Regions from separate parts of the Sediminibacillus dalangtanensis genome, predicted to be linked through region 3. Evidence: riboswitches for the same ligand, from Rfam matches in the RefSeq annotation. Region 3 holds a riboswitch; each other region holds the start of a gene.

Region 1 (5,451 bases), 1.7 Mb from region 3:
TTGGTGCTTTTAGGAATCGCGTTATCGTTTATATCCTATTTCGATTCTCTCAAAATTACCAAGGAGATTATTTTCAACGTTTTTTTACCAGCCTTGTTGTTCACTTCCGCATACCAGTTTTCACTTGATTCGTTAAAGAAAAATAAATGGATCATTGCTACGCTTACTACTGTGGGACTAATGGCGACTGCTGGACTTCTAGGTGTCGCCATTTATTTTATCAGTGGGCCTTTCCTTCAAATTTCCCTGTTAGGAGCGCTTTTGATTGCGGCAATCCTGACACCGACTGATCCGGTCTCGGTTGTTTCCATTTTGAAGCAATCAACGGGAAATGAAAAAATAGCCGATATTGTAGAAGGTGAATCGATGGTGAACGATGGAACAAGCATCGTTGTCTATTCGGTACTTTTGACTATGTATAAAAGTGGAGAATCTTTCTCAATTGTTTCCTTCTTAAGCGAATTTTTACTCGTATCTGCAGGCGGGGTCATCCTCGGGATTATTTTTGGCTGGCTTCTCAGCAGGGCTGTGCACTATACACACCATAAACAGTACCAGGTTATGCTCAGCATCATCGTCGCATACGGAAGCTTCCATATCGCGGAAAAAATTGGTATTTCTGGTGTCTTGGCAACTGTCACTGCTGGGATCATGCTTTCTTGGGAATTCGGTAAAACGGAAAAAGAAGATTATTTCCATGACTCACTTGATGGGTTCTGGACCATTGTTGAGCCGTCTGTGTTAGCCCTCATTTTCCTGCTTATCGGCATAGATGCTGCAGATTACCTTGCATTTCCCGGCTGGGTCCTTGCTTTTATCATTTTTGTTTTATCGCTTGTTGTCCGTTTCCTTGTATTGGCTGGTTTTACGAGCGCGGTACCTGCCTGGAGGAAAAAATTCAGTGCAGGTGACGTTGGCCTGATTACCTGGTCCGGCATAAAAGGAACGATGTCGGTCGCATTATTGTTGGGATTAGAAGCGGGTGTAGATCAGGATAATGTTCTAGTGTCTTTGACTTTCGCAGCCGTCTTATTGTCATTAGTCATTCAAAGTGTCGGTGTCTATCCATTGACGAAAGAAAAAGAAAAAGAATAAGCCTGTGAAAATTTTTCTCCATCAGTTGGTGCCTTTCTTTTACTAATTGAATAGACTGCAATAGAGGTGAACGCCCATGCAGAAAATTTATTTGGTGCCAGTCGATGGCAGTGAACAATGTTTATCGGCAGTTGATCATGCTGTAGAAGCGGCGCTTGAAAGTGGTTATGGAATCCGATTGTTGAACGTCCAGCCGAAAGTCCATACACAGTATGCGCAATCAAAAGTCGGAACAAAGACGTTGGAAAACTATAAAAAGGAAACATCCGACAGAATCCTGAATCAAGCAGAAGAGAGAATAAAGGATCAGGTAGAGGTTGTTTGTAAAACACGCTGGGGAATCCCCGCAGTGGAAATATGTGAAGAGGCAAAAGGGAAAGCGATAAAAGGAATTATTCTAGCACCGCGAACAGCAAAGAAAAAGCTTGGAAGCGTCACTTATAAAGTCTTGCAAAAGTCGACTGTCCCAGTAACTGTCATTCCAGTTTAACGGTATAAGCAATAATAATTCCGCAAGATATAACTCCAATCCATCGTTTCCTTTTTGCGGTGCAAGGCAGTTTTCGTTATACTGTGTCTAACAAAAAAAGAGGATGCCGAAGTCTTCAGGGGGAGCCAACTGGCTGAGAGTGAACACTGATGTTCAGACCCTTTGAACCTGTTAGTTAACACTAGCGTAGGAATGGCGGCTTTTATGATGGCGAGGTAAGCAATGCAACGGGTATTTCCATCAGGAAAGCTTTCCCCTTTTGCATTGCTTTTTTTGTCGATAACTAAAACTATGGGGGTGTGCACGATGGAAGCAAGGCAAACACTGTTTTTGGTCGAGGTAGCTATCATGTCTGCTATGGCACTCGTACTTGATATTATTCCTTTCTTATCGTTTAAAATTTGGCCGCAAGGCGGCTCTGTATCCTTCGCCATGATACCAGTATTTCTTTTTGCTTTCAGGTGGGGCATGAAAGGGGGACTGTTGAGCGGTCTGTTGTTCGGGGCATTTCAAGTGGTGACCGGTACAGCTTATATTCTTACACCATTACAAGGATTGATAGAATACGGTTTGGCCTTTACTGCTCTCGGTACTGCAGGAGTTGTATCAACAAAGGTACAAGCAGCACTGAAAGCAGGAAAACATTCAGTATTTTTTGTGTACATTTCACTCGGTGTTCTTCTAGGATGCAGTTTGCGTTTTTTGGGTCATTTGTTGGCGGGCGTATTCTTCTTTTCGGAAAATGCGCCCGAAGGACAGCCGATTTGGCTTTACTCCGCAATTTATAATGGTTCTTACATGCTTCCGGCGTTTATATTGAGTTCGATAGTCATTTCCTTTTTGTTCTATAAACAGCCACGGTTGGCAGAAGCCAGACCATGATAACGACGAAAACGGATCGTAAGGAGGAAAAAGGAGGTTGAATTTTAATGAAGGAACTTATCGGCAACTGTATTCGTTGTAATAAAGCTGTTTATTGTAAGGATGGTTTTTTTGACGGTATTCATCATGAGGGGAAACTGCTTTGCGTTGATTGTAGTGAACAGGACGAACTGGAAGAAGAATCAGACAAACAGTGATCCTGAAGTAATTGAATCATGGTACATAATCTTAAAGCATACCAACCGATGCGTTTTCTTTCCCTGTATGGAACATTCCTAATTAACAAATAGGGGCTTGTCCGCAAAAGTCTTTCTTTTGCGACAGCCCCATATTCTTCTTAAAGGGTATTGGTTAAAATTTCTTCTACGTTATCGGTATTGGTAACGACCAGTAAAATTTTCCCTTCGTCCAATTCTTCCTCATAATTATTAGCTTCCACATCAGATAAACCTACTTCTTTCAACTTGGTACGAAGTTCGTCTCCTTTTTTATTGAACAGATTACCAACGGCACTTTTTAAGTTCATCTCGTTTAATCCGATGGTATTGGCGTCTGCATTATCTGCAACACGTTTCGACCGATCGCTGTCATGGGCAAGAACATATACGTTATCTTTATCAATGCCCTTTTGACTTAATTTGTTTACATCCTGTTGTAATTGTTCGTCGTTTGTATATTTGCGAATAAATGGTGACATATAAAGCCCTCCTTTTTTATTTTCCATTTCATAAATAAAAATACCCTTCCCACATAGAATGAAACGCTTTAAAGGGGAGCTCCAACCATACATGATGTCAGAAAAGGATAAATTTTCAGGTAAATAAATTGCTGTTCTTGGTAGTATTGTTCTAAAATGAATGCAGGTCATTAAGGGGGGAATAAATTTGAAGAAAAATATCGTAGCAACTTTTTCCATTGTCGGAGTGGATCCGGAAACAGGAGAACATGGGATTGCTGTTCAATCAAAGTTTATTGCGGTAGGGTCTGTCGTGCCGTGGGCAAAGGCTGGAGTGGGAGCAGTAGCGACCCAGGCTTTTGCCAATCCTTCTTACGGTCCACAGGGTCTTGAGCTTCTTGAAAAAGGGTACACACCTGAAGAAGTTATTGACCTTTTGACAAAAGACGATCCACAGAGGGAAGAACGTCAGGTTGGCATAGTAGATGCGAAGGGAAACAGCGCTACTTATACTGGGGTACATTGCTATGATTGGGCAGGAGGAACCCGCGGAGAAAATTTTGCGGCCCAGGGAAACATTCTCGTAAATGAAGCCACTGTTTCCCATATGGCTAAGACCTTTGAACGATCACAAGGAACATTGGCAGAACGCTTGCTGGCATGCCTGCAAGCTGCCCAAGAAGCTGGTGGGGATAGTAGAGGAAAGCAGTCGGCAGCACTGTATGTTGTGAAAGATAAGGGAGGATATGGTGGGTTCAATGACAGGCTTGTCGATTTACGGGTTGATGACCATCCTGAACCTATCCAAGAAATTATCCGTCTTTATCAGCTTCAGCAGCTTTATTTCGGTGAGATAAAACAGGAAAACGTACTTCTGATTGAGGGAACAACAAAGCAGAAGGTGATCTCTGGTTTGGTAAACAAGGGATATCTCCGGAGTATGGAAGTATCCGAGGAAGAGCTTCAGAAGGGGCTGACGGAGTACCTTCATACCGAAAATTTTGAGGAAAGGGAATTAGAACCGGGTAAGATTGATAAAGAAGTATTGGATTTTTTAAATAAGTAGTAACATTAAACGTCTTAGCCATAGAGGCTAAGGCGTTTCTTATAGGATAGCTCTGTCGCCCCAGTAGTAATACAGGGGAAAGAGTCTAGGCACTCCTTCAAGGATGCGCCGGAACTCCATGGTCTCCGATTGCATAGGCTATAGCACACACATAAGCAGTACCAATTGAAGGGAGTTCCTTGCTATGGAATTGACTGTATCCCATTGGTTGTACGGTTCTTTTACGTTATTAATTATCCTTACGATGATTTTTCGTAAAGGGGTGGTACTGCCAACGCTTCTGGGTACCTTTCTGGTTTCCTGGGTTTTTAAAGGCAGCGTCATCGGTGGATTCACAGCCATTTTTAACGCTAATCTTGTAGCTGCGAAAGAACTATTTAACATCTTTTTGATTATCACTTTTATGGTTGCGCTGCTTCATTCCTTAAAGGATCTGGATGCCGACAGACGAATGATTCAGCCAATCCAAAAGGTTATGGTCAATGGACATTTAGCCTATTTTGTATTAGTTGGTGTTACTTATGTTATTTCCCTGTTTTTTTGGCCCACCCCAGCTGTCCCTCTTATTTGCGCTCTTCTCGTTCCAGCTGCCATCCGAGCGGGGCTGCCTGCAGTTGTGGCAGCGGTTGCTGTAGCTCTTGCCGGGCAAGGCATGGCTTTGTCGTCTGATTATGTCATTCAAGTGGCGCCAGGCCTATCTGCAGCAGCTGCCGGTGTGGAAACGGCAGCTGTATTGGAGAAAGGACTTGTATTATCATTGATAACTGGTGTCATTGCAATCTCCGTTGCTTACTTTGCCAACCGCCGGCATATCCGTTCCCAGAATGACCCAAGGAATGATGTAGAATTAAGCATGATGCGGGGGATAGACGATCAAGATCAACCGTTAAATGGTAAGCAGGATGTCCCACCTTGGGGTAAATTTTTTGCTGTAGTTGTGCCATTATCTATGTTATCTGTCATGATATACATGGTTTCAACAAAGCTTACATCCGGAAGAATGGGAGGATTCGAGGGAGGGGATGGTGCTGCCTTTATCGGTGGTGTCGCAGTAGTATTGCTGTTATTGTCGACCGTGGCATTTGGCAAGCATCGTGCACTGGATTATATCAGCGAACATATTACCAATGGGTTTGTCTTTGCTTTTAAGGCGATGGGACCGGTGATTCCGATTGCCGGATTTTTCTTTCTCGGAAGCGCTGACTTTGCCAGTTCCATTCTTTCCATCGAGGCAGACAAGGC
Region 2 (5,451 bases), 1.0 Mb from region 3:
GACTTGGTTGGTAATGTTGTGAATTAACGGTTGTCTATCTCTCACATTCATTAGTAAACTGGCAATCTCATTCATTAGAATCCACCCCTTTCTTCTTACCGGGCAGTCCGTTCATCCGGTATCCCCAGTGGTTGGTCGGACCGTTCCCCTTACCGATTCCTAGTGTATGGTGAATAGCGGCAGTGATGAATTCCTTGCCTATAGCAACCGCTTCCGGTATTGTTCTTCCTTTTGCCAGTTCAGAAGTGATGACTGCAGAAAAGGTACAGCCGGTTCCATGCGTATGCTTGGTTTCTAGCCTTGGCGATTGAAACAATTGATATCCCTGTTTGTCATATAAAACATCAACAGCCTCTCCCGGCAGGTGTCCGCCTTTTACGATTGCCGCTCCAGCTCCAAGCTCTTCTACAATCAGCCTGGCCGCCCGTTTGGCATCTGATAAATTCTTTATCGGAAACTCGACCAGTATTTCCGCTTCCGGAATATTCGGTGTGGCAATAGCTGCCAAGGGAATCAGTTTATCTCGGACTGTTTGTTTTGATTTTTCTTCCATCAACTCATGACCACTTTTTGCCACCATGACAGGGTCGATTACATAAGGGGATTGTTGATTTACCAGTTTACCGGCAATCAACTCCATCATTTCACTGGTAGCAATCATTCCCGTTTTTACCGCATCAGGCATAATATCCTGAAATACTGCATCCAGCTGTTTTTCGATAAAATCGACTGGCAAGTGCTGAACATCCTTCACTCCCATTGTGTTTTGGGCAACTACAGAAGTGACCACACTCATCCCGTACACTTCTCTTTCCTGGAAACTTTTCAAATCTGCCTGAATGCCAGCTCCGCCTGTAGGATCGGTCCCAGCAATGGTCAAAGCACTTGCAATCATGCTGCTTCCCCCTCTCTGTTTTTTTAATGAAACGTCTGTATCTGTTGATCAGACGATAACGAAAACGGCCATTCTTCCTGCGTATAGGCCATATCCCAAAAACGATATTCCAGTTGGCAGCTTTTTATAAAGGCTTGGGCCGCTTTTTGCTTATCCTGTTCACTGGCGTTGGATGCCCAACGATCGATTTTCCTGCATAACTCATGGGTGACTTCCGCGATTTCCCCATCTGCATAAAAGGAAATCCATTCATAAAACGGATGGGAAGTATCCGGCTGTTTTTCTTCCAATATGGCCCGGCCGATTTCCAGATAGGTCCATGGACATGGAAGCAACGCTGCCAGGGTTTCGCCCATCGTTCCGCTGTATGCGGCTTTGCTCATGTGAGCGACATAGTGATCAGCAGTAGGTGGCAACGGACTTCCTTGCAGGTCGTCGTAGTTGACGCCTGCCACCCGGCAGAAATTCTCATGTGGATGAATTTCACTGTTGAGGACGAATCCGATTTGTTCCTGAAAAAAGCCCATGTCGGACCGGTCCTCGCACTTCGAAATCGCCAGGCCGTATATTCGATTGAAAGCAGATAAATATTCATAATCTGCTTTTACATAGTGAATCAAAGCCTGCTTAGGTACATTCCCTTCCGCTATTCCCCTGATAAAAGGATGCTGTAGAATTCCTTCAAAAACTTCATCTGCCTGCTTTCTTAATTGTTCAGAAAATGTCACGGTAAAACTCCTCCCTTGTTTTGGAGGAAGCCCAGAACCTCTGGGAAATGGAGGGGAAATAATATCGAAGAAAAGAACAATTGATTGGTAAGCCGAACTCCGTTCCCGGAACGCAAAAAACCGCTCCAGGAAACTGGAGCGGTTTATTCAATCTTGGTAAGGTTTATCCAAAGATAGACGAATCCCGTCTCCACTTTCCTACGCTGGTACTAACCAGTTCAGGTTCAAAGGGACCAAGGTTATTCCTTATCTCAGCCTTAGAGGCGCCCCTAGTGGACTTCCAAAATATTTAACTACTTTTACTAAAACATGAATGGATCAGAATGTCAAACAAGCTATTATCATGTGAAATATTCAATTGTTGCCTTAGGAAACAGCTTATGGATGGTCGATTTCAAAACATCTTTCATTTCTTCTTGTTCCTCATCCTTATAGACGTACTTGCCAATACCATACCTGCCCCATTTCCATTTCCGCTTCGATTCATCCAGCTCCAGTTTAGTCATCGGGTAATTTTTTTCAATGACCCGTTTAGCTGGCTGCGTAAATCGATGTTGGATCAGTTCGAATGTCAGATCTTTTTTTGCGGAAGACGGCAGCGCATCCGCCAGCCTTTCCAGCATTTCCGGATAGCCTTCCTGCCAACCTTCATGCAAATAAATCGGGGCGACAATAAAACCGAGCGGATATCCGGCTTCCGCTACTTTTGTCGCTGCACCTATCCGTTCGGCAAGCCTGGAAGTCCCTGGTTCAAAATACTTAATCACATAATCATCGTTAATACTGAACCGGAACCTGGTTCTGCCGTTATGTTCAGCATCAAGCAGGTGATCGACATGGGCAAATTTTGTCACAAATCGGAGTTTCCCGTAGGTCGACTTTCCAAAATATTCGATTGCACGTTTCAACGTATGGGTCAGGTGATCAATCCCGACAATATCCGAAGTACAGGAAGCTTCGAATCGCGTGAATTCCGGCGCCCGGTCACGCATGTACTTTTCCGCTGCGTCAAAAATTTCATCGGTGTTGACATATGTCCGGATGTACGGCTTGCTGCCCATCGTCGTTTGCAAGTAACAATAATGGCAATGCCCCATGCACCCTGTCGCAAATGGTATCGCATATTCGGCAGACGGCTTGGATGTATCAAACTTCAGTGTTTTTCTTATCCCTACAACGAGCGTCGATTTTGCATTACGGTATTTCTGAAAGTCGTTTTCCCCCGGCAAATTACGGACTTGATTATGGGAGGTCGTTTCCCGGATTTCGATTCCCATCCCCTTAAATTTATCGATAAGCTCGCGACCAAGCGGATACTCCATGGCCCTTGGCTCTACATATACCAGCTGCGGAACAAACGGTTTAACCATGCAACCCCTCCGAACCCTCTGTACCAAATGCAACCTGATATGCGTGTTCTGCTTCTTGTTCTGAGCGATATACTGCCACTTCTTCCGTTAATGGATAGTATGTATCGTACAAAAACAGCGCCAGTTCATTTCCATTGTCCGGATCAGCCACCACTGCAGCCTCCTGCACATTGGCCACCCCTTGCACATGCGGATTCCGGATAATCACATAAACCACCTCACCTGGCATATAACCCTGATTATACTCCATCATTTCACCCAACTCTCCATCAAGATAACCTTATTATCCCAATCCCCCCAAAAATTATTATAAAAAACAGGATAAAAAAACGGGGTCAGTCCCCGACAACAACCCAGAAGTGCTAATGACTGGCTCTGGGGACTGACCCTCCTGTACAGATCTCTTACACGGCAAACACAATATACAGACTAAAAACAGCGCGGCCAAAACAATATGTTGAGAAGTCCACCCTTTGGGGACTGGCCCCGTTATCCACGCATCAACAAGGGGGCGGTTCCATAAGTCGGTGAAAGACTTATGGAACCGCCCCCTTAGTTTTATTCGGGTATGCCGATGGCTTTTAAGGGCCATATTCTCAATTTAACATCGCCGATGACACTGTCGTCTTCGATGAAACCAAAGTACCTGCTGTCCTTACTGACCAGACGGTTGTCTCCCAGAACAAAAAGGCAGCCTTCCGGCACGATGCTTTTGCCGGCAACTTCTTTCAGTGTGAAATTGTTTGTGAGATACTGGCTTTGCGATAAACTTTTTTTGTATTCTTCCAAGTATGGCTCTTCCACTTGCTTGTCATTGATATAAAGGATATCTTCCTTCACTTCGATTTTATCGCCCGGAAGGCCGATAACCCTTTTCACGTAAGCATCGTCAGAGTCTGGTGCCTGAAATGCAATCTCATCGAAACGCTCAATTTTACCTATTTTACTGAGGATGATGCGATCACCGTCATGCAAAGTCGGCATCATCGACTCGCCTTCCACAATCGAAGGCGTAATCAGATAATGACGGCAAACGATGACAATCGTTAGTGCCACCAAAATCGTTTTCAGCCAGGATAGCACTTCATGCTTCACGCTATTGTTATTCATTTATCTCCCCAACCTTTTTGAGAGGAAGCCCATCGCGTAATAGAAAGCGAAATTCTTCCTACCTTTTACTTTAACTTAGTAGAAGAACCTTACCTAATCGAATCCAGTACGAGTTACAAAGCCACAGGTAATTCTTCCTAAACATTTTATCCTGCAAGATAAAAACTTTCGATGCATTTTTTTGTAGACTGATCGCGTTTTGTTTCGTCTTTATTCACGGAGGTAATTCAAATGAAAACATTTACGTACACACTCATTTTTGTTTTTCTGTTACTGATTGCCAGCTTTATCGCAATTTCATTCTACAGCGGGATCCCAGATGAACCAGAAGAAGAGAAATCGACAAAAGTCAGGTACCAGGACTCCTCTCTCCATGTGGAAGAGGAAGTCCTTCTTCCGGACCTTCAACTTAAAGCGGAGGCTGCCATATTGGTAAATGCAGATACCCACCAAATATTATATGAAAAACAAATCAATCAATCGCTTCCGGTAGCAAGCATGTCAAAAATGATGACCGAATACCTCGTCCTGGAAGCAATCGACCAAGGAACAATAACCTGGGATCAACAAATTCCCATTAGTGACTATGCGTACACGATTTCTAATACACCCGGCTACTCTTCGATACGGTTAAGAAAAGACCTTACCTATTCCATAGAAGAACTATTCCATGCCACAGCCATTCATTCCGCAAATGGAGCTGCTATCGCACTTGCTGAAGCTGTTGCTGGCAATGAACGAGATTTTGTCCGGAGAATGAATGATACCGCCAAAACATTCGGAATGGATGATACCGTTTTCGTCAATAGTACGGGACTGAACAATCAAGATTTAGGTGCCTATCGCTACGAAGATCTAGAGCATGCAGATAATGCAATGTCGGTAAAAGATGTAGCGACGTTAGGTTTGGCGCTTCTGAACAAGCACCCGGAAATCCTGGAAACATCTTCGCTAGCCGATGACACCGTTTCCCACGGCAGCCAGGATAGTACTACTTATTATAACACCAATGCCATGCTTCCTGAAATGAATACGGAAAAAATCAGCTATCCAGGTGTCGATGGCTTGAAAACGGGTTATACAGATGCAGCGGGGTATTGTTTTACCGGTACGATAAAACGGGGTAATGTCCGGTACCTATCCGTTATCATGGGCACCGAAAACGAAAATGCCCGCTTTTTGGAAACAAAAAAACTTTATGAAGCCATCCCGAAAACAGAACAGTAAATTAAGCAGGCAAGTCATTTTTCTTTGATGAACGTTCTTACTTCTTTTATACTCTTATACGTATGTTCCACCAATCAAAAAGAAAACATTCGGTATGGAAAAAGGCCAGAAATAGAAGGAG
Region 3 (5,451 bases):
ATTGGTTCCGCAGTATATCATTTTCGCTAAAATCGGCTGGGTAAACACATACCTTCCACTGATCGTGCCGTCTTTTCTGGGCAGCGCATTTTTTATTTTCCTGATCAGGCAATTCATGCGGACCATCCCGAAAGATATGGTGGAAGCAGCAAAAATGGATGGCGCCAACCATTTTCAAATTTGGTGGAGGATCATGCTGCCACAAATTAAACCAGCGTTAATTACCGTAGCCATTTTCTCCTTCAATGGCTCCTGGAATGATTTGCTTGGTCCGCTGCTCTACCTGAATGATGAAAATCTGTACACCCTGCAAATTGGACTGCAAACATTTAAAGGAACGGTTTCCACCCAGTGGAACTACTTAATGGCGATGTCTACCACCGTTCTTTTGCCGATCATTCTATTGTTCTTTTATTTTCAACGCTACTTTATCGAAGGCTCGAATCTTACCGGCGGGCAGAAGTTCTAAAACTAACGTCAAGATTCTATGTTTCTAGCAGATTTCGAAAGATAATAGACAATTATAAAGACGTCCCGCGATATGGGACGTTTTTTTGTTATGTTTGATGTATGGTTTACAAAAGCTAAGGTGAGCTATCAAAAAGCACTCCCCTAGTGCTGGGAATACCCAAAAAAATCAAGAATGATATGACGACAATTTTAGCGGCACAGTAAAAGCCGGGACAAAAGCATGGCCACTGAAGAAAAAACCGAACGAATTCTAAATGCTTATGAATTCGCTCGGTTTTTAGTTGTATATTCTCGTTTTATCCTGTCGTTTGATGTGTGCTTCTCATCGCTACGGAAATAGGCATAACAAAAAACACACCAGAAGAAAAATTATTTCTATCTAACGGAGGCAAGGTACACAGACTCCAGCGGGATGAGCGCGAGCTGAAGATCCACTTGACTTTAGTTAAAACGAACATCTGCAGCAGGAAAATAAGGGAAGTATATCGCCAACAGATAAGATGCAGAGATGAATATGATGAAGTATAACAGGAATATGGTATCTAACCAGGAGAACCCCATTTTGTAATAAAAAGTCCGGTTCGCTGATCCCTGAAAACTTTTTGCCTCCATGGCCACCGCAAGACGATGGGCCCTTCGAATACTTTGAGAAAGCAGCGGAATCGAGTAAAGACGGAATTTTTCAATAAAACCCCCAAACCCGGTCCCGTATTGTAATCCCCGTACTTTCAATGCATGTCGCCGATTTTGCATCTCTTCAACCATGATAGGGATCAACTGAACTGCTGCCATAAAACTGTATGCATATTTCGGCCTTAACTTCAGTTGCTGCATCAAGGAATAAAACAAATACACCGGTCTCGTTGTCAGCGCAAAAACTACCCCCAACACGGCAAATATAAGTCCACGTACACCGATATGGAGCCCTCTAAAAAAGCTTTCTTCCGTAATATGAACCAAACCCCACTCAAACCACGTTTCCTCCCCTTTTCCGAAAAAAATCATCGAGGTGGAAGAAGTCAAAAACAGGATGATAAATGGAACAGAAATAAGTAACAGCCGCTTACATGGATGTCCTGTAAAGCATAGATAAAGTACTAGTACAGCCAACATATAATTAATGATAAAATTTAGATTATGGATAAAGAGTACCTGGATACAAAGCAGGAAAACTAACACCAGTTTAAAACTTGGATTGATTTTATGAAGCCAGGTTTCTTTATAGGAAAATTCCCATAGCATTTATTCTCTCTCCTTATTACAAGACATAGGAAGGATAAATGTCGGTATATTCTTGTGCAGCAACATCTTTCGTCATCCTGCCATTTTCTATATACCAGCATCTACTGGCAAAATTCCTTACAATTTGCCCGTCATGGGTTGCCATCACGATAGTAGTACCTTCTCTTCGTAACCGCTCTAACTCTTCCAATATTGCAAATGTGTTGACTGCATCTTGACCAAACGTAGGCTCATCCAAAAGCAAAATCGGCTGGTTTTGGGCTAGTGCTACTGCGACACTCAATCTTCGCTTTTGCCCCATGGAAAGTTGATAAGGATGTTGGGTTTTATAAGTATCTAAATGAAATAACTGCAGCAAATGGTAAACCCGGTGATCAATCTTTCCTGCATCCCAACCTAGTATCCGCAATGTATAAGCTAACTCGTCGTAAACGGAATTCGTTACAAATTGTAATTCGGGATTCTGGAAAACAAATGACACAAAATCGGAAAGACGTTTTATTTTCTTTGTATTCTTTCCAAAGACATGATAGGAGCCGCTCGTTTTTATTAAATCCATCAAGGATTGAAGCAGGGTCGTTTTTCCAGCTCCATTTTCACCCAATACCGCTATCCATTCACCGGAATAAATGTCGGCATGATCTACTTCGACTCTTTTGTTCTTGCCCCTGAACCCGGAAAATTGATTCAATGAAAGGACTGGTATTTTCCTGATATTAGAGATATCCGGCTTGCTGGGGCGACTGCCTTGCAGATAATCGTCCCATATCCCTGAGTACCATATCCCTTGTTTGTAAAGAGTCTGTTTATACTGTTGAAAAATAACATCCTTTGGACCATCCCCAAGGAGTTCACCTTGCGCATTAAAAAGAACGACACGATCAACATAATCAACCACTTCATCTATTTTGTGCTCTACAATGATCACCGTTTTATCTGTTCCTATATCCTTAATTGTTTTCCAAACCTGGCTGGTTCCATCCGGGTCAAGCAACGCGGTTGGTTCGTCTAAAAATAGCACTTCCGGCTGAAGAGCCAGTATCGAAGCAATTGCTAATCGCTGCTTCATCCCACCAGAAAGTGTTTGGATATTAGTATGAATCGAATCAAGTTTCAGGCCGACTTGATGTAAATAATAATGTATTTGATCATTCATCTGGGCTTGCGGGATTTTTAAGTTTTCAAGAACGAACGCAATTTCCTCATCTACATAAGGCATACAAAATTGTGTATCTGGATCTTGAAATAAAAAACCCCAGCTTTCCGGTATCGTCCATTGATCTGCTTTTACCGGTACATCAATGGATTTGGGAATCAATCCAGCGAGTACTTGCAAAAGCGTAGATTTACCAGCACCGGATGGGCCTAACAACAGTACTTTTTCTCCCTGTTCAAAAGAAATCGAAAAATCTTTTAACAGCATAGAATCATTCCCTGGAAACTTCAAACGCAAGTTTTTCACACTGGAAACAGTAGTCATGGCCATCCACCTTTCTACTCCAAGGCCTTATAATCTTCTATTGAGGCTTGGCGAACCAAGCTGGTAACCCCTGTTTTTTCCAACGCTTGGACAATTGTGTAACCGACCATACCAGCGATAATAACGGAACTGAGTAATCGGAAGCCGACCATCAACAAGAAATTCCATAGCGCCAAATCATTGATATAACCGTAAAAATAATCAATACCAAGCGAAGCAAATCCTGAGGCAATACCTGCTAGACATACAACGAACAAGTCGTAACGCTTGTAACGAAAGACAGCAAAGATTAGTTCCGCAGCTAATCCCTGGCCAATACCAAATAATAGGGTGGATATTCCCCATTCCCCACCAAAAATAAATTCACCATGAGCAGCCGCCACCTCAGCAAGCAAAGCTACACCTGGTTTTCGAATAATCAGAAACGCAACTATGGCTGCAATAAACCACATACCATAAATCAGCTGTTCTACTTGGAGACCAAAGGTGGAGAGCACCCCATATAAAGGTCCCCATAATTTATAAATGATCCCGAAAATAATTGCGACAATAATCGTTACCAACAAATCTGTCAATTTCAACCCTTTACTCATGATTAAGTCCTTCCTCCTATTAATAAAATTTTTTTTTGCACAAAAAAACCACTTTCTTTACCAGCGCAAAGAAAGTGGTTGTATTGGATATATCATGAAGCACACAAGTCTATATGTATCCGCTACTCCACTTCCCTCCGCTGGTATCAACCAGATCAGGTTCCAAGGGTCTTAAAGTTTCACTTTAATCTCAACCTTTCTTCCATAGATGCCATCATCTATTTCAAGGTACCCCTAGTGGACAAACAACTTATTCTATTTTGTATCGTTATCTTAACACATAATGAACAGGTATTGTCAATGAAATAATGAATCCGTTCTTCGCTTTTTCAATCCTTATCCAAATCCGTATCAAACAAAGATTTCTTTGTGTCCTCTGGTTCTTCTAGGCGGTCCATATCGAAATGGCGACCGACATTTGATTTGTTGATTCCGTTTTTCACCGCTGTTTCAATGACAACATAGAGAATAAACAACGATATTACATAGGTAATAATAGCAACGAGTCCCATACATAATCCCTCCTAACCATCTATCCCCACTATAAGACAAAAGCGGAAACAAGAAAAGGTAACCGAGGCTCTGCGGTTACCTTTTCCCTATCTATAACGTTACCCGATCCGAGTATTTTTCAATCAACTGCTGGTTATGCTCATCAGCGCCTTCTATGTTACCGCTTAAAAAGACAGGCGGCTGAAAGCCATCCTCCGACATCCGTTTAATAGCTTCCGCAAATAATCCATTAATAATAGCAGCTCCAATCACCGTTGAGCTCGGTGCGAAATTCACTTGTACCTCCGGGTGGCTAAGCAGTGCATCTCCAACCGGAGCATGATTATCAATCACAAAATCCACCGCATCAAACAAATGCTTGCCACTTGTATGGCGTGATGGCTGGCTTTGTGAATACTGTATCGAGGTGATTCCGATGACAAAGGCGCCTTTCTCTTTGGCAATCCCCGCAACGTCAACGGGTACCGGATTGCGTCCAGAGGTAGACAACACCACCATGATATCTCCTTGGCGGATGTCCTGCTCCTCCATGAACTTTGCTGCATAGTCATTCTTTCTTTCCAACGTAGAAGAACGGACTGCTCCTTCGTGCAGCATCAACGGTTCATGAAGGATCGGATGCACGGGGACTAGTCCACCTGCACGATAATAAACCTCTTCCGTCAAAATATGCGAATGGCCACACCCAAACAAGTGGATCACTCCATCGTTCTGCAGCGAGGCAGAAATTTTTTCAGCAGCCTCGCGCAAAGCTGTAAACTCTTTTTCTTCGATTACTTGTAACAGAGAATGAACCTTTTCAAAGTAATTGGCTAACATCCAAACCCTCCCTAGTTTTGTTCTGTCTCCTGTTTAGCCGCTTCTATTAATTGAACCATGTTTTTTAAGGCGATATCAATTATATAAATCCCCTTATCCTCTGTCGCCAGGGTGGCATCCCCTAATACAGCGGTTTCCGTGAATTCCTCCCAAGGGGTAGGCGTGACATCTGCACTCAACGGAATATCAGGAATATCATTGATCGCCTTCTCCATTTCTACCAGTTCCGGGGCAAGATACAACATATAGGAAGTCTCTATTTCACAGGCATGGAAATAGGTGCCATGGGAGGACGGTGTTTCCCTCACTTCTTCTGCCGCCTTATTCATGCCC

The links. A riboswitch is a leader RNA that binds a small molecule or an ion and turns the genes downstream of it on or off. The one in region 3 is predicted to bind thiamine pyrophosphate.
Region 1: another riboswitch for thiamine pyrophosphate. It lies ahead of thiT (energy-coupled thiamine transporter ThiT); the one in region 3 lies ahead of ERJ70_RS16015 (ECF transporter S component).
Region 2: another riboswitch for thiamine pyrophosphate. It lies ahead of tenA (thiaminase II); the one in region 3 lies ahead of ERJ70_RS16015 (ECF transporter S component).

The regions. Positions count from the first base shown of each region.
Region 1 covers NZ_CP046956.1:1,572,929-1,578,379, forward strand. Annotated here, with positions in the region: gene ERJ70_RS07920 (cation:proton antiporter) at 1-1,095, shown strand, start outside; gene ERJ70_RS07925 (universal stress protein) at 1,172-1,585, shown strand; TPP riboswitch at 1,694-1,795, shown strand; gene thiT (energy-coupled thiamine transporter ThiT) at 1,892-2,467, shown strand; gene ERJ70_RS07935 (hypothetical protein) at 2,515-2,664, shown strand; gene ERJ70_RS07940 (YflT domain-containing protein) at 2,805-3,164, opposite strand; gene ERJ70_RS07945 (DUF1028 domain-containing protein) at 3,325-4,209, shown strand; gene ERJ70_RS07950 (hypothetical protein) at 4,394-5,451, shown strand, end outside.
Region 2 covers NZ_CP046956.1:180,459-185,909, reverse strand. Annotated here, with positions in the region: gene thiM (hydroxyethylthiazole kinase) at 1-75, opposite strand, end outside; gene thiD (bifunctional hydroxymethylpyrimidine kinase/phosphomethylpyrimidine kinase) at 68-895, opposite strand; gene tenA (thiaminase II) at 919-1,623, opposite strand; TPP riboswitch at 1,802-1,904, opposite strand; gene splB (spore photoproduct lyase) at 1,965-2,993, opposite strand; gene ERJ70_RS01030 (transcriptional regulator SplA domain-containing protein) at 2,986-3,243, opposite strand; gene lepB (signal peptidase I) at 3,552-4,103, opposite strand; gene ERJ70_RS01020 (D-alanyl-D-alanine carboxypeptidase family protein) at 4,335-5,330, shown strand.
Region 3 covers NZ_CP046956.1:3,235,503-3,240,953, forward strand. Annotated here, with positions in the region: gene ERJ70_RS16000 (carbohydrate ABC transporter permease) at 1-469, shown strand, start outside; gene ERJ70_RS16005 (energy-coupling factor transporter transmembrane component T family protein) at 913-1,713, opposite strand; gene ERJ70_RS16010 (ABC transporter ATP-binding protein) at 1,730-3,193, opposite strand; gene ERJ70_RS16015 (ECF transporter S component) at 3,208-3,786, opposite strand; TPP riboswitch at 3,902-4,032, opposite strand; gene ERJ70_RS16020 (hypothetical protein) at 4,116-4,298, opposite strand; gene ERJ70_RS16025 (SIS domain-containing protein) at 4,390-5,118, opposite strand; gene ERJ70_RS16030 (creatininase family protein) at 5,130-5,451, opposite strand, start outside.